4 regions of the Streptomyces sp. RKND-216 genome follow, and region 3 is predicted to be linked to each of the others. Evidence: riboswitches for the same ligand, from Rfam matches in the RefSeq annotation. Region 3 holds a riboswitch; each other region holds the start of a gene.

Region 1 (7,057 bases), 4.3 Mb from region 3:
GTCCGGTCGCTCGGCGCGCAGCTCGGTGATGCACCGGGTGAGGTGGTCGAGGAGCGCGGGCAGCGTGACCGGTCCGGCTGACAGGTGCAGCAGGGACAGCACCTGCGGCATCGACACCACGACTTCGCCGGTAAGCACCGGGTCGGCCGAGTCGGCCGGGGCGGGGCGGGCGAGCGACCAGGCGTCGAACAGGGCGACCCAGCCGCGCAGCACCGCGCTGTCGTCGCGGTCCCAGGCGGTCAGGCGCCAGCCGGGGCGGGCGGTGTCGCCGTGCAGCTCGACCAGCCCGGCGAGCCGGGCCCGGTCCCAGTCGGCGCGGGCCCGTGCGGGATCGACCTGGAGGGCGGCGGCCGCGCGTGCGAAGGCCTCGGTGGTGGGGACACCGGCCGTGGGCGGTTCGTCCGCCGCCCAGCGGGCCATGTTCACGGCGCCGCGCAGGCAGTCCCGGGCGTGCCGGGCGAGCACCCCCGGGGAGGGGGTGCCGGCGGGCGGCCGCGGGGCGGAGGAGCCGCGGGCCGGCCAGGCGCGGCCGCGCGTCTCGCTCACGGTGCGGCGTGCGGCGGCGATGGGCCGTCGGGGGACGAGGCGCAGGCGGGTGTCTCGCGGTGTACGGGACGTCACGGGAGCAGTCTTCACGGTGAGAGCGGAAAAACCCAAACGGCGCAGGCCCTCGCGGCTTCACCGGGCGACTCCCGCCTGCCCCCGACCGCCCCCGGCGCCGGGCTCCGGCGCGCTGCGGACGCCCGCGGGGCCGCGCTCCGTCACCCGTGGACGGGCTTGGCGTCGACAGCCACCACGAAGGGCCTCAGAGGAGAGGCATGAGGAAGCGCGTGAGGGCCTCCTCGTAGCCGTCACGGTCGGCGTTCCACATCGCGGCGTGCTGCGCTCGCCCGACGACGTGCAGGGTGATCAGGTCGGGCCGGCTGTCGGCGAGCGCCCGGGAGGGGCCCCAGGGAGCGACCTCGTCGCCCGGTCCGTGCGCGATCAGCACCGGCACCTCGAGCCGCTCGGGCGACGCCGCGACGGCCGGCGGCTCCGGCCGCACCCCGGCGCGGCCCTCGGCGGCCCGCACCGCCATCGGCAGCAGGGGGCGTGGGACGCCGCGCGCGGCGGCGAGGGCACGCAGGGTGGCGGCCGGGTCGAGGACCGGCGAGTCCAGCACCAGTCCGCAGACGCGGTCGCGCACGGCGGACTCCGCGGCGACGTGCAGTGCCATGGTCGCGCCCGTGGACCAGCCGTACAGGATGACGCGGGAGGCGCCCTGGTCGAGGGCGTGACGGACGGCGGCATCCAGGTCGCGCCACTCGCTCGCGCCCAGGTGGCCGACGCCGTCGGGGTTCCGCGGCGCGCCGGGGTCCCCGCGGTGGGCCGGGACGAGAACGGGCAGGCGGAGCCGCGCGAGCGCGGGGAGGACGTTCATCGCCTGTTCCCGGGTGGTGCCGAGCCCGTGTGCGGCGACGACCCACACGCCGCGTTCGCCGGGCACCGCCCATGCGGGCAGGGGGCCGAGTTCGGAGGCGATCTCCGTGTCGATGCAGGGCAGGTCCAGCGAGCCGCCCGGGTCGCCGCTGTGGACGACGGGCGTGAGCCGGACGGTGGCCCCGGTGGTCAGCGTGCCGCGAGTGACGTCCAGGAGGCGGCGTACGACGGTGTCCGCGGGCGCGGCGTGCGTGGCCTCCCGCATGGTGTGCCCGACCACGGCGCGCACGCCCCGGCCGGTGAGGCCGTAGGTGCCGGGGAGTTCCGCGGTGAGCGAGCGGGTGAGCGCGACCCGTTCGGGGCGGGCGGCGAGGCGGGCGTGGACCGTGAGGGGTTCCCCGAAACCCGGCGGGACGGCGGCCCCGTCGGCGCGGGCGGGACGCAAGGCGCGCCCGGCCGCGTACCGGCCGGCCGCCACCGCGGCCGCGCAGGTACCCAGGACCGTGCCGGCGGCCAGGGCCGCCGCCGTGGGTGCGCGCATCACCTCGAGTGTCCGCCGTACCGCCTCCTTCCGGCCACCGGACGGCAGCCGAAGGCCGCCGGTGGAGGGGCGACGGGACGGCACCGGGAGAGGGGGCGTGCGGTCGGCCACGGCGCGGGTCATCCGGCCGGGGGCCGCTGGCCGTAGCCGCGCAGCCGGTCGGCGACCCGGTCGATCTCCTCCCGGGGCAGCAGGGTGGGCGTGCGGCCGGGCACGGAGGCCGCGGCCAGCCAGACCCGGCACATCCACTCCAGTTGCGCGGTCCGGTCGTAGGCCTGGTCCATGGTGGCGCCGTGGGTGAGCGTGCCGTGGTTGCGGAGCAGTGCGCCGCTGCGGTCCTCGAGGGCCTCCAGCAGGTGGCCTGCGAGGGCGTCGCTGCCGTAGGTCGCGTAGGGGGCGACGCGCACGGGACCGCCGAGCGCGGCGGTCATGTAGTGGATCGTGGGGAGTTCGTCGACCAGCGTGGAGACGGCGGTGGCGTGCACGGCGTGGGTGTGCACCACAGCGGTGGCGTCGGTGGTGCGGTAGACCGCCAGATGCATGGGCAGTTCACTCGTAGGACGGAGGGTGCCCGCGACGCGTTCACCCTTCAGATCCACCGCACACAGGTCGTCGGGTCCCAGACGGTCGTACGGCACCCCGGTGGGGGTGACGAGGACGACGTCCCCCACCCGGGTGGAGACGTTCCCGGAGGTGCCGACGACCAGCCCGTCGGCGACCGTGCGGCGCGCCGCCCCCACCACCTCCTCCCACGCGTCCCGCCAGGTCACCGGGATCTCCCCGCTCGTCTCGCTGTGCATCGGCACCTCTGGTCTCTTCCTGTACCACCGGGGGACTCGACCATGCGGTGGTCCCTCCCGTTCGGCCTGTGACGGGTCCCACACCAACACCCTCCGGGTGCGACACTCCGATGCCCGCCCCAGTTCACCTTCCGTTCACCCGCCATCCTTACGTTCACCGGGTCACTGACCTTCGAACTGATTGCCTGGGTGAATGGAACACATCACGCTTCTGATCGGGATCGTGATCGTCACGGCCTTGGTGTTCGACTTTACGAACGGCTTCCACGACACGGCCAACGCCATGGCCACCACCATCTCCACCGGGGCGATGAAGCCCAAGGCTGCGGTGGCGATGTCGGCCGTTCTCAACCTCGCCGGAGCGTTCATCTCCGTCGAGGTGGCCAAGACGATCTCCAAGGGACTGATTGACGAAGGCGCCGGTATCCAGCCTGAGGTGATCCTCGCAGCGTTGGTCGGTGCGATCACCTGGAACATGCTGACCTGGCTGGCCGGCCTCCCGTCCAGCTCCTCGCACGCCCTGATGGGTGGTCTGCTCGGCGCCGCCGTCGCCTCGATGGGTATCGGCGCGGTCAACGGCGACGTCGTCGTCACCAAGGTGCTGATCCCCGCCCTGGCCGCCCCGCTGGTTGCCGGCCTCGCCGCCTGGGGCGCCACACGCCTGACCTACCGACTCACCCGCAACGTGAGCGAGGAGCAGGCCGGAAAGGGCTACCGGGCCGGCCAGATCACCTCCGCCGCCCTGGTCTCCCTGGCGCACGGCACCAACGACGCGCAGAAGACGATGGGCGTCATCACCCTCGCCCTGATCGCGGGCGGTGCACTGGCCCCGGACGCGGGCCCGCCGATGTGGGTGGTCGTCTCGGCCGGTGTCGCCATCGCTCTGGGCACCTACCTCGGCGGCTGGCGGATCATCCGCACTCTCGGCAAGGGCCTCACCGACATCCACCCGCCGCAGGGCTTCTCGGCGCAGACGAGCGCCGCGGTCACCATCCTGGCCTCCTCCCACCTGGGCTTCTCGCTGTCCACCACGCACACCTGCTCCGGCGCCGTGATGGGCGCGGGGATGGGGCGCAAGGGCGGCATCGTCCGCTGGGGCACGGCGGGCCGGATGCTGGCCGCCTGGGGCATCACCGTCCCGGCGGCGGGTCTGGTCGCGGGCGGCGCGGCACTGCTGGCCGAGCGCGGCAACGTCGGCGTGACCCTGGTCGCCGTCCTCGGCGTGCTGGTCAACGGCGCCATCTGGCTGGCCTCGCGCCGGCAGCCGGTCGACCACACCAACGTCAACGACATGCCGGAGGACTCCGCCCCGGAATCCCACTCCGACGCGGAGGACGGGGGCGTGGTGGCCGCCGCGATGAGCGCCGTCGCCCCGCCACCGGCCGGCGCGGTCCCCGAGCAGCACGGCGCGCCGGACGAGGAGTCCGAGCACGCCCGCACCAAGGCCTCCGTCTCCGGCGCCTGACGCGCCCCACCCGAAGGAAGCGAAGCACTCACCATGGACATCCACTGGTCCGCCCTGATCAACGTGTTCGGCGTCAGCCTGCTGGCTTCCGTCGCGCTGGTCGGCGTGTTCACCCTGGGCATCATGGGCTCCGCGCCGCGCAAGGACGGCAGCAGCGCCTCCGTGCCGGCCCGCACCGGCGCGTACCTCTGCTACGCGGTCTGCGCGGCCGCCGTGGTGTACGGCATCTACCTGATCGGCGCCTGAACCCCCGCACACCGAGGGGTGGGTACGGCCTGCGGGCCGTACCCACCCCTCGCGCGTACCCGAGGCGCGCCGGGCGGGACGCCACGGCGCGGCCCGGGGGTGGTCACACTGCTTCGCCGCAGGCCGGGGGCGAGTTGACGGTCGTGGGGGGCCGTGATGGACTTCCGACAGCCGAACGGCGGCAGAAGAGGAAGCCGGTGCGAATCCGGCGCGGTCCCGCCACTGTCACCGGGGAGCGCCCCTCACCACACGCCACGGCCCGTCGGTGGGCTGGAAGGCCGGGGAGGCGCCGATCCGGGAGCCAGGAGACTCTCGCCGCCGGACACGTCGAGCCAGGGCGAGGACCCTGAGTGAGGACTCCGCCATGCGTGGCTGCTGCACCGCTCCCCCACCCCACCCCTCGCCGTGTTCCTGCGAGGCTCCACAGCCCGTCGACTGATGCCGCGCCCGCGTGCGTACGCGTACGGGGTGACGCTCGGCTTCCTCGCCGACCTCGCGCTGGGCGACCCCCGGCGCGGACACCCCGTGGCGGCCTTCGGCCGCGCGGTGATCCGGGCCGAACGCGCCCTGTGGCGTGACCACCGCGGCGCCGGGGCGTTGTGCGCCGCGGTGTGCGCCGGCGGCGTGGCGGCCGCCGCGGCGGGCCTGAGCACGGCCGCCGGGAGGGCGCGTTCGCCGCTGCCCTCGGTGGTGCTGGCCGCGGTCGCAGGCTGGACGGTGCTCGGCGGGACCTCCCTGATCCGCGAGGCGCGGGCGACCGGCGCCGCACTCGCCGCGGGCGACGTTCCGGAGGCGCGGCGGCGGCTGCCGCACCTGTGCGGGCGGGACCCGGAGGCGCTGGACGCCGACGGCGTCGCGCGAGCGGTCGTCGAGTCGGTGGCGGAGAACACCTCCGACGCCGTGGTGGGCGCGCTGGTGTGGGGAGCGGTCGCCGGCGTGCCGGGCCTGGTGGCGTTCCGCGCAGTGAACACCCTGGACGCGATGCTGGGCCACCGCTCCCCCCGGCTGCTGCGTTTCGGCTGGGCGTCGGCGCGGCTGGACGACCTGGCGGGCTGGCCGGGCGCCCGGCTGACGGCCACGCTGGCCGCACTCGCCGGGTCCGACCCGAACGGCGCGCTGCGGGCCTGGCGTGCGGACGCCGCCCGTCACCCCAGCCCCAACGCGGGCCCGGTGGAAGCCGCGTTCGCCGGGGCGCTGGGCGTACGGCTGGGCGGGACGCTGGCGTACGCCGGGCGGGTCGAGCACCGTCCGGTGCTCAACGCCGGTGGCCGGCAGGTCCGTACGGAGGACGTCGAGCGCGCGGTGCGGCTCTCCCGCCGCGTCGGTGTGCTGGCGCTGGTGACGACGACGGCCGTGAGGGTCGTGGCCACGCGGAAGGGAAGGCGGCGGTGAAGGCATTGCGGCGGGGCGGCGGTCTGCTGGTCGCGGGGACGACCTCGGACGCCGGGAAGAGCGTGGTCACGGCCGGGGTCTGCCGCTGGCTGGCCCGCAAGGGATTGAAGGTCGCGCCGTTCAAGGCACAGAACATGTCGCTGAACTCCTTCGTCACCCGGGAGGGCGCGGAGATCGGCCGGGCGCAGGCCATGCAGGCGGCCGCCGCCCGGGTGGAGCCCAGCGCGGCGATGAACCCGGTGCTGCTCAAGCCGGGCGGCGACCGCACCAGTCAGGTCGTCCTGATGGGCAAACCGGAGGGCGAACTGAGCGCCCGCAGCTACCACGAGGACAGGCAGCGGAAGCTGCTGGAGACGGTCGCCGGGTGCTTGGAGGAGCTGCGCGCCACCCACGACGCCGTGATCTGCGAAGGCGCGGGCAGCCCCGCCGAGATCAACCTGCGGCGCAACGACATCGTCAACATGGGCCTGGCGCGGGCGGCGCACCTCCCCGTGGTGGTCGTCGGCGACATCGACCGCGGCGGGGTCTTCGCCTCGTTCTTCGGCACGACCGCGCTGCTGTCCCCCGAGGACCAGGCGCTGGTGTGCGGCTACCTGGTCAACAAGTTCCGCGGCGACGTGGCGCTGCTGCAGCCGGGGCTGGAGATGCTGCACCGGCTCACCGGCCGCCCGTCGCTGGGCGTGCTCCCGCACCGGCACGGCCTGGGCATCGACGAGGAGGACGGGCTGCGCCTCTCGCTGCGCGGCACCGTGCGGGAGGCGTCGACGGCGCCGCCGCACGGCGCGGACGTGCTGCGGGTCGCCGTGCTGCCGGTCCCCCTGATGTCGAACTTCACCGACGTGGACGCCCTCGCCGCCGAGCCCGGCGTGGTGGTCCGCTTCTGCGACCGGCCGGAGGAACTGGCCGACGCCGACCTGGTGGTGGTGCCCGGCACCCGCGGCACCGTGAAGGCGCTGGAGTGGCTGCGCGCACGAGGGTTGGCCGACGCACTCGCCCGGCGTGCGGCCGAAGACCGGCCGGTGCTCGGCATCTGCGGCGGCTACCAGGTGCTCGGCGAGCGCATCGAAGACCACGTCGAGTCGCGTGCGGGCGTCGTGCAGGGCCTGGAACTGCTGCCGGTGCGGGTGCGTTTCGCCCCCGGAAAGACGCTCGCCCGCCCGGCCGGAACCGCACTGGGCGAACCGGTCGAGGGGT
Region 2 (7,057 bases), 1.8 Mb from region 3:
CGGGTGACCGTGCCGACGCCGGGCCCGGCGCGGAAGACGACGCCGGAGCCGGCGGGCAGCGGCCGCACGGTGGCGCGGACCAGCGCGCCGTGCGTGACGTCCGGGTCGTCGCCGGCGTCCTTCACCACCCCGGCGGTGGCCCATCCGTCGCCGGCCTCCTCCACGGCGAGGGCGAACGACGGGGTCTGCCCTTTGGGGAGGGTGATGGGCACCGGGTCCGGGAACTCGCCGGTCAGCAGCGCCGTGTACGCGGCCGTGGCGGAAGCTGTCGCGCAGGCGCCGGTCGTCCAGCCGGGGCGGAGACCGGTGTGCTTCAGTTGGGCGTCCCGCCCGCCCTCACCCACGGCGTCACCCACGAGAGGAGCCTCGCGTGCACGTGCTGATCCTGGGCGGCACGACCGAGGCCCGCCGCCTCGCCGGGCTGCTGGCCGACCGGGCGGTCTGGCCCGGGCTGCGGGTGACCTCGTCGCTGGCAGGCCGGGTACGGCGTCCGGTGCCGCCGCCGGGCGAGGTGCGCGTCGGGGGCTTCGGCGGCGCGGAGGGCATGGCGCGGTGGCTGCGCGAGCAACGGGTCGACGCGCTCATCGATGCCACCCATCCCTTCGCCGGCACCATCGGCTTCCATGCGGCCCGGGCGGCCGCCACCACCCATGTTCCCCTGCTGGCGGTGCGCCGGCCCGGCTGGGCCCCGGGTCCCGGCGACGACTGGCACCCGGCCGCCGACCTCGCGGCCGCCGCAGGGCTGCTGCCCACGCTGGGTCGGCGCGTCTTCCTCACCACGGGACGGATGGGTCTGGCTGCCTTCGCGGGGGTCCGCGACGCCTGGTTCCTGGTACGTACCGTCGACCCGCCCGAGGGCGCGTGTCCGCCGTACGCGGAGGTGCTCCTGGACCGCGGCCCCTTCAGCCTGGCGGGGGAGCGCGAGCTGCTGCGGCGGCACCGCGTGGAGGTGCTGGTCACCAAGGACAGCGGCGGCTCCGCCACCGCCCCCAAGCTGGCTGCCGCCCGGGAGGCGGGCGTCCCGGTGATTCTCGTGCGCCGCCCGCCCACCCCGGAGGACGTTCCCGAGGTGTCCACCCCCGACGCCGCTGCGGCATGGCTGCGCACCACCCTTCGGGGCGCGGGTGGGTGAGGGGGCGGTTGCGGTGTGCGGCACCCGGCCTCCGCAGCGGCCCGGGACCGGCCACCGGGCGCCCTCAGCCCTCCGGGTACCGCCGGGGGGTCCAGACGACCTGGTGACCGCTGCCGTCACCGTCGGCGCGCGTGGCGACGCGGGTCTGGGAGGAGCCGACGATGAGCAGGGTGCGCATGTCCACCCTGGCCGGGTCGAGGTCGGCGAGGCGGACGACGCGGACGCGTTCGCCCCCTCCGCCCACGTCGCGGGCGACGACCACCGGGGTGTCCGGTGCACGGTGCTCCAGCAGCAGTTCGCGGGCCTTGCCGACCTGCCAGGTGCGGCTGCGCGAGCCAGGGTTGTACAGCGCCAGCACGAGGTCGGCGGCGGCCGCGGCGTGCAGCCGCCGGGCGACGACCTCCCACGGCTTGAGCCGGTCGGACAGGGAGAGCGCCGCGTAGTCGTGCCCCAGCGGCGCGCCCGCGCGCGCGGCGGCCGCGTTGGCGGCAGTCAGGCCCGGCAGTACCCGCACCGGCACGTCGCGGTAGGGCTCCTCCGCCGCGGCTTCCAGCACGGCGGTGGCCATGGCGAAGACGCCCGGGTCGCCGCCGGACACCACCGCCACCCGGCGCCCGCGCCGGGCCAGGTCGAGGGCGAACTCGGCGCGCTCCGCCTCCACCTTGTTGTCCGATCCGTGCCGGAGCTGACCCGGCCGGACGGGTACCCGGTCCAGGTAGGTGGTGTAGCCGACGAGGTCGTCGGCCGCCGCGAGGGCGCCGCGGGTCTCCGGGGTGAGCCATGAGGGCCCGGCCGGGCCGGTGCCGACGACCACCACCTCGCCGTCTTTGGCGGCGCGTTCGGGCCGCGGCGCGTCCACCCGGCTGGGCAGTACGGCCAGGGAGAAGTAGGGCACCGTGCCGGCGTCGGTGCCGGCCAGCCGCCCGGTGCGTTCGCCGGGCATGGTCGCCCGCTCGACGTAAAGGGCCTCGTCCAGCCGGCCGGAGCGTTCCATCGCGCGGCGCACGTGCGGGAAGGTGCGGCCGAGCTTCATCACCGCCGCCGCGTCGGTGGCGGCGAGCCGTGCCGTCAGCTCTTCCTCCGGCAGGGTGCCGGGCAGGATCGTCAGCACCTCGTCGCCCTCCACCAGCGGGGTCCCCAGGCGGGCCGCCGCCGCGCTGACCGAGGTGACGCCGGGGATGACCTCGGTCGGGTAGCGGTGGGCGAGCCGCTTGTGCATGTGCATGTAGGAGCCGTAGAAGAACGGGTCGCCCTCCGCGAGCACGGCGACCGTCAGACCCGCGTCCAGGTGCGCGGCGAGGCGCGCGGCGGCCTCGGTGTAGAAGTCGTCCAGGGCACCGCGGTATCCGCCGGGATGGTCGGTCCCTTCCGTCGTGACGGGGTAGACCAGCGCCTCCTCGACGTGGTCCTCCCGGATGTGCTGCGCGGCGATGGAACGCGCGATGGAACGACCGTGGCGGGCGCTGTGGTAGGCGACCACGTCAGCGGCTGCGAGGGCTTCGACGGCGCGCATCGTCATCAACGACGGGTCGCCGGGGCCGAGTCCGACGCCGTAGAGCCGTCCCGTACCGGAGGCGGGGTGACCGGTTGCGGGGTAACCGGAGGCGGGGGTGGGGGCGTTCACTCTTCCTCGCTGGCGATCGCGTTGAGCGCGGCCGCGGCGAGCGCGCTGCCCCCGCGCCTGCCGCGTACCACCAGGTGTTCCAGGCCGGCCGGGTGTGCGGTGAGGGCGTCCTTCGACTCGACGGCGCCGACGAATCCGACCGGCACGCCGATGACGGCGGCGGGGCGCGGAGCGCCCGCGTCGATCATCTCCAGCAGCCGGAACAGCGCCGTCGGCGCGTTGCCGACGGCGACGACGCCGCCGTCCAGCCGATCGCCCCACAGTTCCATCGCGGCGGCGCTGCGGGTGGTGCCCAGCCGCGCGGCCAGCTCCGGCACGGACGGGTCGGACAGCGTGCACACCACGTCGTTGCCGGCGGGCAGCCGCTTGCGGGTCACACCGCTGGCCACCATCTGCACGTCGCAGAGCACGGGCGCACCGGCACGGAGAGCCGTGCGGGCCCGCGCGACGGCGCCGGGGGAGAAGGCGAGGTCGCGGACGAGGTCGACCATGCCGCAGGCGTGGATCATGCGCACCGCGACCTGCGCCACGTCCAGGGGAAGCCCGTCGAGGTCCGCCTCCGCACGGATGGTGGCGAAGGACTGCCGGTAGATGGTGGCGCCGTCCTTCTCGTACGCGTAGGCGCCTGCGTGGCCCGCGTCACGGTGGTCGTCGGTCCGGTGCATGGGGTGGCCCCGCCCCTCTCGGTGGTCCCGGTCGTCTGGTCGCCGCTCATCCGGTCACCCGCCGGCGGTGGTGGTGCGTGCCGCCGCGGCGGTGGTGAGCGCGGCGGCGAACTCCCCGGCGTCGTCCGTGCCGGGCACGGACACCTCGTAGCGGCCGTCGCCGGTGGCGACGGCGTCCACGTGCAAGCCCTTCGGACGTCCGCACCGGCGGGTGCAGCCCGACAGGTACACCGGCAGCGGCGGCCGGGAGTCATGGGCGGCGGCCGCGGCGAGGGCGTCCGCGCGGACGTCGGACAGCGACGCCGCGCAGCCCGGGCGTCCCGCGCAGGCACCGAGGCCGAACCACGGCGAGGCGGCCGAGGTGACCAGGCCGCCCGCCCCGGTCTCCGCGAGCGCGGAGGGCGCCGCCACCGACGCGAGCCCCGGCACGACGACGCCGCGCCAGGGGGTGACGCGGAGTGCGCCGGTGCCCCGGGTGAGCGCCAGGCCGGCGAGCAGGCGCGCCTGCGCGGACGTGAGGGTTCCCAGCGGCGCGGTCACGCACAGGGAGGCGTGCACGCCGCCGGGCGCCACGACCACTCCGGGTGCGGGCCCCGCCCCTTCGACGTGCGCGCCCGGGGCTGCGCGGTCTGCCCCGGCGGCGTCGCGTACGCGTGGGGCGCCGGTGTCGTACCCCTCACCGGTGGCGGGGCCCGCGCTCGGTTCGGGGGACGGCCGTTTGACGCGGGTGCGCCGCAGCGCCTCGGTGACGGCGGCAGCCGTGTGCGGGGCGTCGGCAACGCGCCACGCGCCGGTGCCGAGGGTGAGGAAGGTCTGTGCGGCGTGCAGCGCGACGCCGGGGGCGTCCGCCGCCGGGATGGTGACCTCCGCGCCGGAGATGCCGACCCGGACCACGGCCGTGCCGGGCCCGTCCGCCGTGCCGTCGGCACCCGGCGCGGGCGTCGCCGCCGTCACCGTCACGTCGGCGCCCAGAGCCGCGACGTCGCCGCGGCCGTCGTCGAAGGCGAAGAGGAAGCGACCGGAAAGACCGGTGGCCCCCGGGTCGGCGCACAGCAGGCGGTCCAACTGCCGGACCCACGGCTGGACGTCGGCGTGCCCGCGGGCGTCCAGGCCGGACAGCGGGGTGGCCACCACGTTGCGCACCCGTTCGTGCGTGGTGGAGGGCAGCAGCCCCGCCTCCCGCAGCCGGGCGGCGAGTTCGGCGCCGCAGTCGGCGGCGAGTCCGCGGAGTTGGACGTTGCCACGCGAGGTGAGGTGGAGGGCGCCGTCGCCGAGGCGGTCCGCCGTGTCGGCGAGCAGGTGTGCCTGCGCGGCGGTGAGCGCACCGCCGGGCACCCGTACTCGTGCCAGGGCGCCGTCGTCCGCGGCGTGCAGCCGCAGCGCGCCCGGGCAGGCGTCGTCGCGGCCCCGGACGGGGGCCGTCACGGGGGCAGGGCTCGCTGAGGTGCGGCCACGGGGCGTCGGCATCGCGGCGAGCATACAGACGGAAGGCGCCCGGACCGTATGCCCCGGATCACGGCCCGGAGCACCCGCGTTGCGCCTACGATGCTGGCCGGCGGGTCGTATGCCCGTCATCGCCGTAGACGGCGACAGGGGAGGAAGCCCGGTGCGATTCCGGCGCGGTCCCGCCACTGTGAGTCCGGTGAAGAGGAACCGGACGAGCCAGGAACTCCCGCCGTCCGACACCGCCCGGGGCGTGGACACCCCGAGGAAGGCTTCACGTCGCATGCCGCTTTCGCCCGCGGAACGAGACCCGCAGCCCGCAGACTCCCCCGGATCCGCACCCGAATCCGCCGACTCCTCCGACCCGTCCGGCTCCCCCGCCGTCCTGCTGCTGTCGACGTCCGACACCGACCTGCTCAGCGCCCGCGCGGCCGGCGGTCCCGTGCGCTACCGCTTCGCCAACCCCTCCCGCCTCGACCTGGACGACCTGCCAGGGCTCCTGGACGGCACCGGCCTGGTCGTCGTGCGACTGCTGGGTGGGCTGCGAGCCTGGGAGGACGGGCTGGACGCACTGCTCGCCGGGGACCGGCCGGTGGCGGTGCTGACCGGTGAACAAGCCCCGGACGCCCAGCTGATGGCGGCGTCGACGGTGCCCGTCGGGATCGCCGCCGAGGCGCACCGCTACCTCGCGCACGGCGGCCCCGGCAACCTCGAGCAGCTCGCGCGGTTCCTGTCCGACACGGTGCTGCTCACCGGACACGGCTTCGAGCCGCCCGCCGCCGCGCCGACCTGGGGCCCGCTGGACCGCTCGGCCCCCGCACCCGCCGACGGCGCCCCCACGGTCGCCGTCCTCTACTACCGGGCGCACCACATGAGCGGCAACACCGCCTTCGTGGAGGCGCTGTGCGCTGCGCTGGAGGAGGCGGGCGCCCGCGCGCTGCCCCTGTACGTGGCGTCCCTGCGCGCTCCCGAGCCGGAGCTGATCGACGCACTGCGCGCGGCCGACGCGATCGTCACCACCGTGCTGGCAGCGGGCGGCACCCGCCCCGCCGAGGCGTCGGCGGGCGGCGACGACGAGTCCTGGGACGCGGGCGCGCTCACCTCGCTGGACGTGCCGATCCTCCAGGCGCTGTGCCTGACGGGTTCGCGTGCCGCGTGGGAGGAGAACGACGAGGGCGTGTCCCCGCTCGACGCGGCCGGCCAGATCGCCGTCCCGGAGTTCGACGGGCGGCTGATCACCGTGCCGTTCTCCTTCAAGGAGATCGACCCGGACGGCCTGCCCGCCTACGTGCCCGACCGTGAACGGGCCGCCCGCGTCGCGGGGATCGCCCTCCGGCACGCCCGCCTGCGCCACGTGCCGCCCGCGGACAAGCGGATCGCCCTGGTGCTGTCCGCGTACCCGACGAAGCACTCCCGGATCGGCAACGCGGTCGGCCTGGACACGCCCGCCAGCGCCGTGGCGCTGCTGCGCCGGATGCGCGCCGAGGGCTACGACTTCGGTGACGCCGAGGTCCCGGGCCTGGCATCCGGAGACGGCGACGAGCTGATCCGCGCCCTGATCGACGCGGGCGGCCACGATCAGGACTGGCTGACCGAGGAGCAGTTGGCCCGCAGCCCGGTGCGCATTCCGGCGGCCGACTACCGGCGCTGGTTCGCCGAGCTGGATCCGGCGCTGCGGGAGGCCGTGGAGGAGCACTGGGGGCCGCCGCCGGGGGAGATGTTCGTCGATCGCAGCCGCAACGACGAGGGCGACATCGTGCTGGCCGCGCTGCGGTTCGGGAACCTGCTGGTGCTGATCCAGCCGCCGCGCGGCTTCGGGGAGAACCCGGTCGCGATCTACCACGACCCCGACCTGCCCCCGTCGCACCACTACCTGGCCGCGTACCGCTGGATCGCCGCCCCGGACGGGGAGGGGGGTTTCGGTGCGGACGCGATGATCCACCTCGGCAAGCACGGCAACCTGGAATGGCTGCCCGGCAAGAATGCCGGCCTGTCTGCGGGCTGCGCGCCCGACGCGGCGCTGGGCGACCTGCCGCTGGTGTACCCGTTCCTGGTCAACGACCCGGGCGAGGGCACGCAGGCCAAACGCCGGGTGCACGCCACGTTGATCGACCACCTGGTGCCGCCGATGGCCCGTGCCGACTCCTACGGCGACATCGCGCGCCTGGAGCAGCTCCTCGACGAGTACGCGCA
Region 3 (7,057 bases):
GTGCCCGTCGGCCTCCAGGAATCCGTCGTCGACGAGCCTGCGGACGAACCGGTAGACGGAGCTGGTGGAGAGCCCGGTGCGCGCGGCCACCTCGTCGGCACGTTGCGGCCCGCCGTCGACGACGGCGGCGAGGACGTTCAGCCCTCTCGCGAACGAGGAGGAACGCGGTTCGCCGGGCATCAGCCGCCCTCTTCCGGTGGTGCGGGGAAGGGCGCCGGGGCGAGGAAGCGTCCACGTCCCGCCGCGGAGCGTACGGAGTCGCCGTCCCAGATCACCTCGCCGCGGGAGACGGTGCACCGCACCCTGCCGCGGGCCCGCATGCCGTCGAAGGGGCTCCAGCCGGCGTTCGACCGCAGCCGGGAGCCGTCCACCGTCCACTCCGCGTCCGGGTCGAGGATCACCAGGTCGCCGTCCAGCCCAGGCCGCAGGTCGCCCTTGCGGTCCCCGAGGCCGAAGGCGTGTGCCGCCCGCGTGGAGAGGCTGCGCACCAGCTCACGGGGCGTCATCCGGCGCTCGTGCAGGGCCGCGTCGGCCACCAGCGGCAGCAGCGTCTCCACTCCCGGCCCGCCGGAGGCGTTGTCGAGGACGTGGTCGCGCTGTTTGAGGGCGAGCGGCCACGGGGCGTGGTCCGAGGCCACCATGTCGAGCGCGCCGCTGCGGAGCCGGTGCCAGAGCCCGTCGGTCTCCGCCGGGGTGCGCAGCGGCGGGTTGTACTTCAGCCGAGCGCCGCCGCGGACCATGTCCTGCTCGGTCAGGGTCAGATAGTGCGGGCAGACCTCGGTGGTGACCGAGGTGCCCGTGCGTCGGTGCCACTGCACCAGGTCGACGGCGTGCGGCGTGCTGACGTGGCAGAAGTGCAGGTGCACGCCGGAGGCCCGGGCGAACTCGAGCACGGCCGCCACGGCGGCCGTCTCGGCGACCGGCGGCCGGGAGACCCCGTGCAGCAGCGGCCCCGAGGCGCCGGACGCCCGCAGCCGCCCCAGGTTCCGCTGCACGATCTCGTCGTTCTCGGCGTGGACGCAGACCCGGAGTCCGGTCCGGGCGATCTCGACGAACGCGTCGAGCATCTCCCCGTCCGGAGTCCGGGGGAAGCGCCGGGGGTCGGTCTGGAAGGTGGACAGCTTGAAGCAGGCCGCGCCCTCGGCCGCGAGCTTCGGGATCTCGGCGATGCCCTGCCCGCCGGGCTCGACGGTCGCGTACATTCCGACATCGACGTGCGCCTCGCGCAGCACCGCCGCCCGCTTGTCGCGGAAGGCGTCCACCGACCAGACCGGCCCGGCCTCGTCGAACGGCATCTCCAGCAGCGTCGTGACGCCGCCCGCGGCCGCGGAGCGGGTCGCGGCCTCGATACCCTCCCCCGCATGGCTGAGGCAGTGCACGTGCGGGTCGACGACGCCCGGCAGGACGTACGCCCCGCCCGCGTCGACGCGCTCGGCGGCGGGCGCGTCGCTCGGCGTCTCGCGCACGGCCAGGACGCGTCCGTCGCGCACCCGGACCTCGCCGCGTGGGTACTCCCGCTGGGAGGTCACCACGTGGCCGGTCACGGAGAGGTCCGCGTCGAGGTCTTCCGGGTCGAACATGCGCCAGACCCTGCAACACGTGTCACGGCCCGACAACCGTCTTCCCACCCTTTGGGAATCCGCAGGTCGTCGCGTAGCCGAGGGGTCACGAGGGGTCCCGGGCCCGACACGGAAGGCGGCGGGTCGCGCCGTCGTGCGCTCGGGCGGCACGGGTCCTGCCCGCCGACGCGTGTCCCACGTCACCCTCCACATCGTGGACGTGATCGGCGGTCCCCGCGGCGGGCGCGTAGGCTCGGCAGGAGCAGCTGGTTCGCCCCCGTCCGCCAGGCGGGACGCGTCGCAAGAGGGAACCCGGTGGGAATCCGGGACTGCCCCGCAGCGGTGAGCGGGAACGACCGCCGTCACACGCACTGGGCCCGGCAACGGACCTGGGAAGCGACGGCCTGTAGGTGTCCTGACGGGACGCGCCCGCGAGTCCGAAGACCTGCCACTGCCCGTGCACGGCCGAACCGCGCACGGACATCCCGGTGACCTCGAGGGCGGGTCGGCGTACATACCAGGCGGACGACCGCGCCGTGCCGCGCGGGGTCGTCTCCGTCCGGTCCGTCACCTTCGCACCCTCGTCCCCTCCGGGACTCATAGGGACGTCTCGCGAAGGAGAACTCCGTGACATCGAAGTCCGCAGCCGCGGCAGCACGGGCCACCGTGTACGGCTACCCGCGCCAGGGTCCGAACCGTGAACTCAAGAAGGCCGTCGAAGGCTACTGGAAGGGCCGCGTCACCGCGGACGCCCTCCGTGGCACGGCCGCCGAACTGCGCGCCGCCAACTGGCGGCAGCTGGCCGCAGCCGGCATCCACGAGGTGCCGACGGGAGACTTCTCTCTCTACGACCACGTGCTGGACACCAGCGTCATGGTCGGCGCCGTCCCCGAGCGGCACCGTGAGGCCGTCGCCGCCGATCCCCTCGACGGCTACTTCGCCATGGCGCGCGGCACACAGGACGTCGCGCCGCTGGAGATGACCAAGTGGTTCGACACCAACTACCACTACCTGGTCGCCGAGCTGGGCCCGGACACCGCCTTCGCCGCGGACTCCGGCAAACAGGTCGCCGAGCTGAGGGAAGCGCTGGCCCTGGGCCTGAGCGCACGTCCGGTCCTCGTCGGCCCCGTGACCTACCTGCTGCTGGCCAAGCCCGCCCCCGGCGTCGCCGCGGACTTCGACCCGCTGACCCTCCTCGACCGGCTGCTGCCGGTGTACGCGGAGGTCCTGGCCGACCTGCGGGCGGCCGGTGCCGCGTGGGTGCAGCTGGACGAGCCCGCGCTCGTCCAGGACCGCACCCCGGCCGAGCTGAACGCGGCCGCACGCGCCTACCGTGAGCTCGGCGGTCTCGCGGACCGTCCCCAGCTGCTCGTCGCGAGCTACTTCGACCGTCTCGGCGAGGCCCTGCCGGTGCTCGCGAACGCGCCCGTCGAGGGCCTGGCCCTGGACTTCACCGGCGCCGGCGCCGGCAACCTCGACGCACTCGCCGAAGTGGGCGGGCTCCCCGGCAAGCGCCTGGTCGCCGGTGTCGTGGACGGCCGCAACATCTGGGTGAACGACCTGGGGAAGTCGCTGACCACCCTCGGGACCCTCCTGGGCTTCGCGGACCGGGTCGACGTCGCCCCCTCCTGCTCCCTGCTGCACGTCCCCCTGGACACGGCTCCGGAACGGGACATCGACCCGCAGATCCTGCGCTGGCTGGCCTTCGCGCGGCAGAAGACCGCGGAGGTACTCACGCTCGCCAGGGGCCTGGCCGACGGCACCGACACGATCGCCACGGAACTCGCGGCGAACCGCGCCGACCTGGCCTCCCGCGCCGGCTCGGCGCTCACCCGTGATCCGGCCGTCCGGGACCGCACCGCGGCCGTCACCGAGGCCGACTCCCGGCGCTCGCACGCGTATCCCGACCGGGCGGCGGCCCAGCGCACCCGGCTCGGTCTGCCGCTGCTGCCCGTCACCACCATCGGGTCCTTCCCGCAGACCGGCGCACTGCGCGCCGCCCGCGCCGACCTGCGTGCCGGGCGCCTCGACGCCGCCGGCTACGAGGACCGCGTCCGGGCCGAGATCCAGGAGGTCGTCACCTTCCAGGAGAAGGCGGGCCTGGACGTCCTGGTGCACGGCGAGGCCGAACGCAACGACATGGTGCAGTACTTCGCCGAACAGCTGACCGGCTACCTCGCCACGCAGCACGGCTGGGTGCAGTCCTACGGCACGCGCTACGTCCGGCCGCCGATCCTCGCCGGGGACATCTCCCGCCCGGCGCCGATGACGGTGCGCTGGACGGAGTACGCCCAGTCGCTCACCGGCCGTCCCGTCAAGGGCATGCTCACCGGCCCCGTCACCATGCTCGCCTGGTCGTTCGTCCGCGACGACCAGCCGCGTGCCGACACCGCCCGGCAGGTGGCCCTCGCGCTGCGCGACGAGGTGTGCGACCTGGAGGCCTCCGGCAGCGCCGTCATCCAGGTCGACGAGCCCGCGCTGCGGGAGACCCTGCCGCTGCGCACCGGCGACCGGGAGGCGTACCTGGCGTGGGCCACGGAGACGTTCCGGCTCACCACGAGCGGCGTGCGGCCGGACACCCAGATCCACACGCACATGTGCTACGCGGAGTTCGGCGACATCGTCCAGGCCATCGACGACCTCGATGCCGACGTCATCAGCCTGGAGGCCGCCCGCTCCCACATGCAGGTCGCCCGTGAACTGGCCGCGCACGGCTACCCGCGCGAGGCGGGGCCGGGGGTCTACGACATCCACTCGCCCCGCGTCCCCTCCGCCGAGGAGGCCGCCTCGCTGCTGCGCAAGGGCCTCAAGGCGATCCCGGCCGAACGGCTGTGGGTCAACCCGGACTGCGGCCTGAAGACCCGCGGCTGGCCGGAGACCCGGGCCTCCCTGGAGAGTCTCGTGTCCGCAGCTCGCACGGTCCGCGGGGAGCTGTCCTCGTCCTGACCGGTCCGCACGGCTCCGGGGCCGGGCGGCGTGCCGGGACTCGGCACGCCGCCCGGCGACGCCGGGTCAGCTGTCCTGGTCCGTGGGGCGGTCGGACGGGCCCGCGGCCGCGCGTTCGATCTGCTTGCGGCGGCCCTCGGTGACGCAGGGCTCGGCCTGCCCGCCGTGGAACCAGCGGCTCAGCGCCGCCCGGGCCCGGACCCGGCGCGGCGGACGGCCGGGAGCGGTGTGCAAGGTGCCGGGGGTCAGCGGGGCCGTGCCGGACCGGACGAGGATGCGGTACACGCGGTCGGCAGGCAGGGGCAGGTGGCGGGACGTGAAGCCGCCCTCGACGGTCTGGCTGACGCCGCCGCCCTCGATCCCGTCGGCCAGCAGGTGGCGCTCCCGGTCCTGCAGCGCGGTGCAGAGCCGTTTGGTGACCAGGAAGGCGAGCACCGGCGCCACGATCAGGGCGACGCGTTCGACCTGGCGCATCGTGTTCACGGAGGTGCCGAATACGTAGGCAAGGATGTCGTCCCCGCCGGCGACGAGGAGGACGGCGTAGAAGGTGAACCCGGCGACGCCGAGCCCGGTGCGGGTGGGCTGGTGGCGCGGCCGGTCGCACAGGTGGTGCTCGCCGCGGTCGCCGGTCAGCCAGCGTTCGAGGAACGGCCAGGCGTAGAGCAGGGTGAACAGCAGTCCGGGCAGGACGAGGCCGGGGACGAAGACGTTCCAGGACACGGTGTGCCCGGCCAGGTTGGTCTCCCAGGGCGGCATCAGGCGCAGGCCGCCGATGAGGAAGCCGATGTACCAGTCGGGCTGGGAACCGTTGCTCACCTGGGAAGGCACGTTGGGGCCGTACGCCCAGATCGGGTTGACCTGGGCGAGCGCCCCCATCGCCACCAGCACGCCGGAGACCAGCAGGAACAGTGAGGCCGAACGCACCGCGAACTGGGGGAACATCGGGATGCCGACGGCGTTGCGGTTGGTGTGGCCGCGGGTCGCCCACTGCGTGTGCTTGAGGTGGAAGACCAGGATCAGGTGGACGGTGACCAGTGCCAGCAGCAGGCCGGGCACCAGCAGGATGTGGACGCTGTAGAGGCGCTGGATGATCTCCTCCCCGGGATACTGGCCGCCGAACAGGAACAGCGCGACGTACGTGCCGACGACGGGGAGGGACAGCGCGATTCCCTGGGCGACCCGCAGGCCGGTTCCGGAGAGCAGGTCGTCGGGCAGGGAGTAGCCGGCGAACCCCTCGAAGATCGCCAGAACGAACAGCGTGAGCCCGATGATCCAGTTCACCTCTCGCGGCCGCCGGAAGGCGCCCGTGAAGAAGACGCGCAGCATGTGGGCGCCGATCGCGGCGACGAAGACGAGCGCCGCCCAGTGGTGGGTCTGGCGGATCAGCAGTCCGCCGCGCACGTCGAAGCTGATGTCGAGGGTGGAGGAGTAGGCGGCCGTCATCCGCACGCCTTGCAGCGGGGCGTAGGACCCGTCGTAGACCACCTCCTCCAGGCTGGGCTCGAAGAACAGCGTCAGGTAGACGCCGGTGAGCAGGAGGACGCCGAAGCTGTAGAGGGCGATTTCGCCCAGCAGGAACGACCAGTGCTCGGGGAAGGCCTTCCGCAGCAGTCCACCGCCCTCGGTGACCGGCAATCTGCTGTCGAGCGCGGTCACGGCCCTGTCGAGGCGATCCGCCCGCTGCGCCGCCCTGGTTCTCGCCCTGCGTCCGGCAGCCACGGCACCTCGCCCTTTTCGTCGTCGTCGCGCTCCGTCCACGGCCTGGACGCCTGTTCCCCGAGGACGGGTCAGGGCACCAGGGCCCCCACCCGACCGGGTGAGCGGCCGGGTGCACGCCGGGGTGCACGACCGGGACGTGCCACGGCGGCGGGGCGGGCGAGGGGCGGCGGGACCATGCGCCCCAGGCTGGCCGGACGGCCCGCCGGTCCGGGCGTGACCTGCCCGGCGGGGCGGCGCGTTGCACCCGACCGGCGGACCGGGCCGCACCGGACCGCCGTGCGGACGCCCGTGAGGGGTGGTCGACTGGGACGAGCGGCGGAGCGCGGCGTTCCGCCAGGTCACGGACGAGCCGGGAGAGGTGTGCGGTGGCAGGGCAGGCGAAGCGGTGAGCCACAGCGACGGGTCGGAGAGCGCCGACCCGGACCCGGAGAACACGCCCGGCCTGTCGCCCCGGGGTGAGATGCGGCAGGGCGACACGCCGCCCACCGAGGGCGGCACGCTCGACACCGGGCCGCGTGAGACGTACAACCCGACACGTGGCTGGGCGGCGGCACCGCTCGTCGTGATCGCGGTCTTCTGCCTGCTCGTGGCGGGGTTCTTCATCGCCAGGCTGGTCCTGGCCCTGTGAGCGGGAGGGAGGACGGCCGTGCGAGTGGACGGGGCACGCGTTCTGGTGGCCGGTGCGACCGGTGTGCTGGGCACTGCCGTGTGTACCGCGCTGCACGGGCGCGGCGCGCGGCTCGCCGTCGCGGGCCGGAACCCGCACCGGCTCGCCGGGGTCACGGGTGCCCTCTCACCTGACGGTGGCGGACCACCCCCGTCCCGTACGTTCG
Region 4 (7,057 bases), 900 kb from region 3:
AGCGACGAGGGCGACGGCACCGTCCACCTGGACCCGCACGACCACAGCTCCCCCGGTCACCCCGGGCCCCTCGGCCACATGACGGCGGGCGGCCCCGGCGATCTGTGGGTGCCGGAACGCGAGTGCGGCATCGCCGCCCCCTCCGGGCTGGTGCGGGGTCTGCTGGACGGCTGGGTCGCCGACAGCCCGGACACCCGCGAGTGGCGGGACCTGGAAGAGGTCTGCTGAGGCCGGAGCGACGGCCGCGGTTGTCCCGGCGGTGTGCCCGGCCACCGCTATCCGGCCCGTCGCCGCGGCGCGCCCCGTACCCTGTAGGGCGTATCCCGCGCGGGACGCGCGGTGACGGCCCAGGCGGAGGTCCCGGGGCGGGTGCCCCGAGGACGTGAGGAAGGCGTACGGCGGAATGTCGCAGCAGCAGGAGACTTGGTCGGAGTCGGCTGAGGAGTTCGTGGTCGACACCGAGGACTGCGAGGAGCGCGAGCAGGCGTACCGGGCGCGGGGGACCGCCCGCCCGATCACCGTCGTCGGCAATCCGGTCCTGCACAAGGAGTGCAAGGTCGTCACCGATTTCGACGAGGATCTCGCGAAGCTGATCGACGACATGTTCGCCAGCCAGCGCGCCGCCGAGGGCGTCGGCCTCGCCGCCAACCAGATCGGCGTCGACGCCAAGGTCTTCGTCTACGACTGCCCCGACGACGAGGGCGTCCGGCACGTCGGCGTCGTGGTCAACCCGGTGCTGGAGGAGCTGCCGGCCGACCGGCGGTCGCTGGACGACTCGGGCGAGGGCTGCCTCTCGGTACCCACCGCGTACGCGGAGCTGGCCCGCCCGGACTTCGCCGTGGTCCGCGGCCAGGACGCCGACGGCAAGCCGATCCGGGTGCGCGGCACCGGCTACTTCGCCCGCTGCCTCCAGCACGAGACCGACCACCTGAACGGCTACCTGTACATCGACCGGCTCTCCAAGCGCGAGCGCAAGGACGCCCTGAAGCAGATGGCCGAGGGCACCCCGCGCTACGAGACCGTCCCCAACGACTGACCGTTCACGTCACGCGCGGACGGGCCGGCCGGGGAGACCCGGTCGGCCCGTCCGCGCGTGACGCCTGACGTGTTCAGAAGTCGTCGTCGAAGGACACCGAGCCCTCGACGGCGACCTGGTACGCCGAGGCGCGCCGCTCGAAGAAGTTCGTCAGCTCCTGCACGTTCTGCAGCTCCATGAAGGAGAACGGGTTCGCCGAGCCGTAGCGGACGGGGAATCCGAGCCGGACGAGCCGCTGGTCCGCGACGGCCTCCAGGTACTCCCGCATCGAGTCGGTGTTCATACCCGGCAGCCCTTCGCCGCACAGGTCGCGGGCGAACTGCAGCTCGGCCTCCACCGCCTCCTCCAGCATCGCGGTGACCTGCTTCTCCAGCGCGTCGTCGAAGAGGTCGGGCTCCTCCTGGCGGACGGTGTCGACCACGTCGAAGGCGAACGACATGTGCATCGACTCGTCGCGGAACACCCAGTTGGTGCCGGTCGCCAGGCCGTGCAGGAGGCCGCGCGAGCGGAACCAGTACACGTAGGCGAAGGCGCCGTAGAAGAAGAGGCCCTCGATACAGGCCGCGAAGCAGATCAGGTTGAGCAGGAAGCGGCGCCGGTCCTCGCGCGTCTCCAGCCGTTCCACCTTCTCCACGGAGTCCATCCAGCGGAAGCAGAACTGTGCCTTCTCCCGGATGGACGGGATGTTCTCCACGGCCGCGAACGCCTGGGCGCGTTCGTCCGGATCGGGCAGGTAGGTGTCCAGCAGCGTCAGGTAGAACTGGACGTGCACGGCCTCCTCGAACAGCTGCCGCGACAGGTACAGCCGGGCCTCGGGCGAGTTGATGTGCTTGTACAGGGTCAGCACCAGGTTGTTCGCCACGATGGAGTCGCCGGTGGCGAAGAACGCCACCAGGCGGCCGATCATGTGCTGTTCGCCGGGGGAGAGCTTGGCGAGGTCGGCGACGTCGGAGTGGAGGTCGACCTCCTCAACGGTCCACGTGTTCTTGATCGCGTCCCGGTAGCGCTCGTAGAACTCCGGGTACCGCATCGGACGCAGGGTCAGTTCGAAACCCGGGTCGAGCAGGTTCTTGTGCGGCTGGGCGGTGGTCACTGGCATGCCTCGCAGGACTCGGGGTTCTCCAGGGAGCAGGCGGCGGCCTCGTCCGGCGCGGCGCTCTGCTGGGCGGGTACGGCGGCCTGAGCCGTGGCCGACCCGGCCGCCCGCGCGATCCGGGTGGCCGGCCGCGACCGCAGGTAGTACGTCGTTTTGATGCCGCGCTTCCAGGCGTAGGCGTACATCGAGCTGAGCTTGCCGATGGTCGGGGACGCCATGAACAGGTTCAGCGACTGGCTCTGGTCCAGGTACGGGGTGCGGGCAGCCGCCATGTCGATCAGCGCGCGCTGCGGGATCTCCCACGCCGTCCGGTACAGCTCCCGCACGTGCGCGGGCAGCCCCGGCAGGTCCTGCACGCTGCCGTTGGCCTCGCGCAGCGCCTCCCGGGTGGCGTCGTCCCAGCGGCCCAGTCGCTTCAGCTCGTCCACCAGGTAGCCGTTGACCTGGAGGAACTCCCCGCTCAGCGTCTCGCGCTTGAACAGGTTGGACACCTGCGGCTCAATGCATTCGTAAGCGCCGGCGATGGAGGCGATGGTCGCCGTCGGGGCGATGGCCAGCAGCAGCGAGTTCCGCATGCCGGTGGCGGCGATCCGGGTCCGCAGCGCCGACCAGCGCTCCGGCCAGGTCTGTTCGGCCTCCGGGTAGTGGTCCGGGTGGAGCACGCCGCGCGCGGTGCGCGTCGATTCCCAGGCCGGGAGCGGGCCGTGCCGCTCGGCGAGGTCGGCCGATGCCTCGTAGGCGGCGAGCATGATGCGTTCCGAGATTCGGGTGGACAGCTGCTGCGCCGCGGGGGAGTCGAAGGGCAGCCTTAGCCGGAAGAAGACGTCCTGAAGGCCCATCAGGCCCAGACCGACCGGGCGCCAGCGTGCGTTGGAGCCGCCGGCCTGCTCGGTGGGGTAGTAGTTGACGTCGACCACACGGTCCAGGAAGGTCACGGCGGTGCGCACGGTGGCGTCCAGGCGCTCCCAGTCCATCCCGCCGTCGTCGCCGAGGTGGGCGGCGACGTTGACCGAACCGAGGTTGCACACGGCGGTCTCGTCGTCGTCGGTCACCTCCAGAATCTCGGTGCACAGGTTGGAGGAGTGGACGACACGGCCGGGCTCTGCGGTTTGGTTGGCCGTGCGGTTGGCGGCGTCCTTGAAGGTCATCCAGCCGTTGCCGGTCTGTGCGAGGGTGCGCATCATCCGCGCGTACAGCTGCCGGGCCGGAACGGACTTCACGGCCTTCCCGTCCGCCTCGGCGCGACGGTAGGCGGCGTCGAAGTCGTCGCCCCACAGGTCCACCAGCTCGGGCACATCGGAGGGGGAGAACAGCGACCAGTCGGCGTCGGCCTCGACACGGCGCATGAACTCGTCCGGGATCCAGTGCGCGATGTTGAGGTTGTGGGTGCGGCGGGCCTCCTCGCCGGTGTTGTCCCGCAGCTCCAGGAACTCCTCCAGGTCGGCGTGCCAGGTCTCCAGGTAGACGCAGGCGGCGCCCTTGCGCCGGCCGCCCTGGTTCACCGCGGCGACCGAGGCGTCCAGCGTGCGCAGGAACGGCACGATGCCGTTGGAATGACCGTTCGTGCCGCGGATGAGCGAGCCGCGGGCGCGGACGCGGGACCAGGACAGGCCGATGCCCCCGGCGTGCTTGGAGAGCCGGGCGACCTGGTGGTAGCGCTCGTAGATCGAGTCCAGTTCGTCCAGCGGCGAGTCCAGCAGGTAGCACGACGACATCTGCGGGTGCCTGGTGCCGGAGTTGAAGAGCGTCGGGGAGGACGGCAGGTAGGACAGCGAGCTGGTCAGCCGGTACAGCTCGGCGACCTCGTCGACGGCATGCGCGCTGTCGTCCGCCGCCAGTCCGCAGGCGACGCGCAGGAGGAAGTGCTGCGGGGTCTCCACGACCCGGCGGGTCGTGGGGTGGCGCAGGAGGTAGCGGGAGTGGACTGTGCGCAGCCCGAAGTAGCCGAACCGGTCGTCGGCGCCGTCCGCCACGGCGGCGTCGACCAGGGCGTCCAGGCGTGCGGCGTGCGCGGTGACGAACGCGGCGGTGGAGTCCGCGATCAGACCTTCGCGGTGGCCGACGGCGACCGAGGCGGAGAACGAGGTCGCGCCCTGACCGGCGGCCTCCTCGCGCACGGCGCGGGTCAGCAGCCGGGCCGCCAGGCGCCCGTACTCCGGTTCGTCGCCGATGAGTCCGGCCGCCGCTTCGACGGCCAGCGACCGCAGGTCCGCATGGGTCGATCCGGGGTGCCGTCCGCGCCGTACCGCCGCGCCGATCCGGGCGGCGTCGGTCGCGGGCAGGTCGGCGGTCAGCTCCGTCAACAGCCGCTCCAGCAGCGTGCTGTCGGCGTCCGGCCCGGAAGGCGCCGGGAACGGCGCCGGGACGGCTGCGGCCTCTGGTGCGATGGTCACGGTGACGTGCTCTCCTCGCTCGGCGGGGGCCGGTGGGGAGGCGTGGCGCGGCGCAGGCGGCGACCCGTTGCGGGCCGGCATCACCTCGCGTCCGCCGGCCCATCCCACGGGGCCCGGACGTGTACGACGCCGTCGGCAGGTGCTCGGACTCGCGGCGTTCCGGGACCCGTCGATGCGTGGAGGCAGGGCACGGCACGCCGCACACCGTTGCGGGACAGTCCCGGATTCGCACCGGGTTCCCCTGCGGCGACAGCGAGGACGAGCATACATGTTGGGGTGCTCCGCGCGAGCACCCCAACATCTTGTGTCGCTGGTAGGGTTGCGGTGCCCGTCAGCCCTCGTCGTCGGCGAGCTCCAACGCGAAGGTCCACAGGGGCAGACCGGGGATCGGCTCCCAGTCGCGGGCCGGGGTGCGCACGAACCGCAGCCGCCCGTACAGGCGGTGAGCGGTCGTCATCCTCGACTCGGTGGAGAGCACCACGCGTTCCCGGCCGAGTGCCCGCGCACGCGCCAGGCAGTCGCGCACCAGCGCCTCGCCGACGCCGCGTCCCCGCCCCTTCCGGTGCACGGCCAGCATGCGGAACTCGGCCTCGCCGGGCCGGGCGATGTTCGCGTACTCCCCGCCGTCCCCGACGAAGGTCACGGTGCCCAGCAGGTCTCCGGTGCCCGCGTCCACGGCGACCAGGACCTGCGCGTGCCCGGCGCGGTGCGGTACGTTCCGCAGCACCTCCAGGTACGGGTCCCGCGCGCCGTGGGTGAGCAGCCCGTCCTCCAGGTACGCGTCGGCCGTCAGGTCTCCGACCTCGCCGTACTCCGCCTCGCGTGCCGCCCTGATCGTCACGTCCATGCCCCCAGCATGCAGCACCCCGCCGGCAGCATGCAGCACCCCGCCGGCGGTCGTGCCGTCGGCGGGGTGCTCGGGGTGGGTTCCGCGGATCAGGGAGCGGCGGTGGGGGCCGGCAACTCCTCCTTCACGCCCGGGTCGCCGGCGTCCGCGCGGTAGTCGGACGGCTTGGTCTCGTCCCGCCCGTCCGGGACCTTGGCGGACCGGAGAATCACCGTCAGGACGACCGTGACGACGGCGTTCAGCACGAAGGCGGTGAGGCCGATGTAACCGATCTCACCGATCATCGGGATCTCCGCCGTGCTGCCGCCGAAGTGTTCCTGCTTCGGGCTGGACACGTTGTACGCCGCGATGGTGCCGTACACCATGCCGACCGCCCAGCCGGCGAGCAGCGCCCACCGGTGGAACCAGCGCGTGAACAGGCCGCCGACCAGGGACGGGAAGGTCTGCGCGATCCAGATGCCCCCCAGTAGCTGGAAGTTGAGCGCCGCCGTTTTGTCCAGGGTGAGGACGAAGACCAGGGCGCCGACCTTCACCAGCAGCGAGGTGACCTTGGAGACCTTGGTCTCCTGCTCCGGGGTGGCGTTCGGCTTGAGGAAGTCGCGGTAGACGTTCCGGGTGAACAGGTTCGCCGCGGCGATCGACATGATGGCCGCCGGGACCAGGGCGCCGATGCCGATGGCGGCGAACGCGACGCCCGCGAACCAGGCCGGGAACATGTTCTCGAACAGCTGCGGCACCACCAGTTGCGGGTTGTCCAGCGAGATGCCGGCCGCGATGCCCATGAAGCCGAGCAGCGCCAGCAGGCCCAGCATCAGCGAGTACATCGGCAAGATGGTGGTGTTGCGGCGGATCACCTCGCGGCTGCGGCTGGACAGCGTCGCGGTGATCGCGTGCGGGTACATGAACAGCGCCAGCGCGGAGCCGAGTGCCAGCGTCGCGTACGCCCAGTGGCCCTCGGGCCCGGTGACCAGTGCTCCGCCGGTCTCGGAGAGCTTCTCGCCCGCGCTGGAGAAGATGTCGTCGAAGCCGCCGAGCTTGATCGGGATGTAGATGATCGCGACGGCGATCACGATGTAGATCAGCGAGTCCTTGACGAACGCGATCAGGGCCGGGGCCCTCAGTCCCGAGGAGTAGGTGTAGGCCGCGAGCACGCCGAAGGCGATGAGCAGCGGCAGGTCCTTGATGAACCAGTGCGTCGACGCGCCGCCGCCGACGCCCATCACGTCCAGCACAGCCTGGATGCCGACGAGCTGCAGCGCGATGTAGGGCATGGTGGCGAGGATGCCGGTCAGCGCCACGGCCAGGGACAGGCCGCGCGAGCCGAAGCGGCCCTTCACGAAGTCCGAGGTCGTCACGTAGCCGTGCCGGTGGGACACCGACCACAGACGCGGCAGGAAGAGGAAGATCAGCGGATAGACGAGGATCGTGTACGGCACCGCGAAGAAGCCCACCGCGCCGGCCGAGTAGATCAGCGCGGGGACGGCCACGAAGGTGTACGCGGTGTAGAGGTCGCCGCCGAGCAGGAACCAGGTGATCCAGGTGCCGAAGCTCCGGCCGCCCAGACCCCATTCGTCCAGATTGTCGGCATCGGCCGCCTTCCGCCAGCGGGCGGCGAGGAAGCCCATCACCGTCACCAGTGCGAAGAAGAAGACGAAGACCACGAGCGCCACGACGTTGATGTCCTC

What was found. A riboswitch is a leader RNA that binds a small molecule or an ion and turns the genes downstream of it on or off. The one in region 3 is predicted to bind cobalamin.
Region 1: linked by a shared signal. The riboswitch ahead of E4198_RS22375 (cobalamin biosynthesis protein) and the one ahead of metE (5-methyltetrahydropteroyltriglutamate--homocysteine S-methyltransferase) in region 3 are both predicted to bind cobalamin.
Region 2: linked by a shared signal. The riboswitch ahead of cobN (cobaltochelatase subunit CobN) and the one ahead of metE (5-methyltetrahydropteroyltriglutamate--homocysteine S-methyltransferase) in region 3 are both predicted to bind cobalamin.
Region 4: linked by a shared signal. The riboswitch ahead of E4198_RS07385 (ribonucleoside-diphosphate reductase subunit alpha) and the one ahead of metE (5-methyltetrahydropteroyltriglutamate--homocysteine S-methyltransferase) in region 3 are both predicted to bind cobalamin.

Annotation. Positions count from the first base shown of each region.
Region 1 is NZ_SSBQ01000002.1:5,099,231-5,106,287, reverse strand. It holds gene E4198_RS22400 (hypothetical protein) at 1-621, opposite strand, end outside; gene E4198_RS22395 (alpha/beta fold hydrolase) at 806-1,960, opposite strand; gene E4198_RS22390 (class II aldolase/adducin family protein) at 2,080-2,760, opposite strand; gene E4198_RS22385 (inorganic phosphate transporter) at 2,954-4,225, shown strand; gene E4198_RS22380 (hypothetical protein) at 4,259-4,471, shown strand; cobalamin riboswitch at 4,657-4,783, shown strand; gene E4198_RS22375 (cobalamin biosynthesis protein) at 4,910-5,863, shown strand; gene E4198_RS22370 (cobyric acid synthase) at 5,860-7,057, shown strand, end outside.
Region 2 is NZ_SSBQ01000002.1:2,643,847-2,650,903, reverse strand. It holds gene E4198_RS11755 (cobalt-precorrin-5B (C(1))-methyltransferase) at 1-356, opposite strand, end outside; gene E4198_RS11750 (cobalt-precorrin-6A reductase) at 371-1,132, shown strand; gene E4198_RS11745 (precorrin-2 C(20)-methyltransferase) at 1,197-2,756, opposite strand; gene E4198_RS11740 (precorrin-8X methylmutase) at 2,753-3,421, opposite strand; gene cobG (precorrin-3B synthase) at 3,476-4,888, opposite strand; cobalamin riboswitch at 4,960-5,114, shown strand; gene cobN (cobaltochelatase subunit CobN) at 5,148-7,057, shown strand, end outside.
Region 3 is NZ_SSBQ01000002.1:822,415-829,471, forward strand. It holds gene E4198_RS03755 (IclR family transcriptional regulator) at 1-180, opposite strand, end outside; gene E4198_RS03760 (dihydroorotase family protein) at 180-1,580, opposite strand; cobalamin riboswitch at 1,862-2,006, shown strand; gene metE (5-methyltetrahydropteroyltriglutamate--homocysteine S-methyltransferase) at 2,187-4,505, shown strand; gene E4198_RS03770 (ubiquinol-cytochrome c reductase cytochrome b subunit) at 4,572-6,161, opposite strand; gene E4198_RS03775 (DUF6480 family protein) at 6,610-6,852, shown strand; gene E4198_RS03780 (SDR family oxidoreductase) at 6,871-7,057, shown strand, end outside.
Region 4 is NZ_SSBQ01000002.1:1,723,151-1,730,207, reverse strand. It holds gene E4198_RS07400 (hypothetical protein) at 1-228, shown strand, start outside; gene def (peptide deformylase) at 404-1,036, shown strand; gene E4198_RS07390 (ribonucleotide-diphosphate reductase subunit beta) at 1,110-2,135, opposite strand; gene E4198_RS07385 (ribonucleoside-diphosphate reductase subunit alpha) at 2,126-4,450, opposite strand; cobalamin riboswitch at 4,642-4,808, opposite strand; gene E4198_RS07380 (GNAT family N-acetyltransferase) at 4,857-5,372, opposite strand; gene E4198_RS07375 (sodium:solute symporter) at 5,462-7,057, opposite strand, start outside.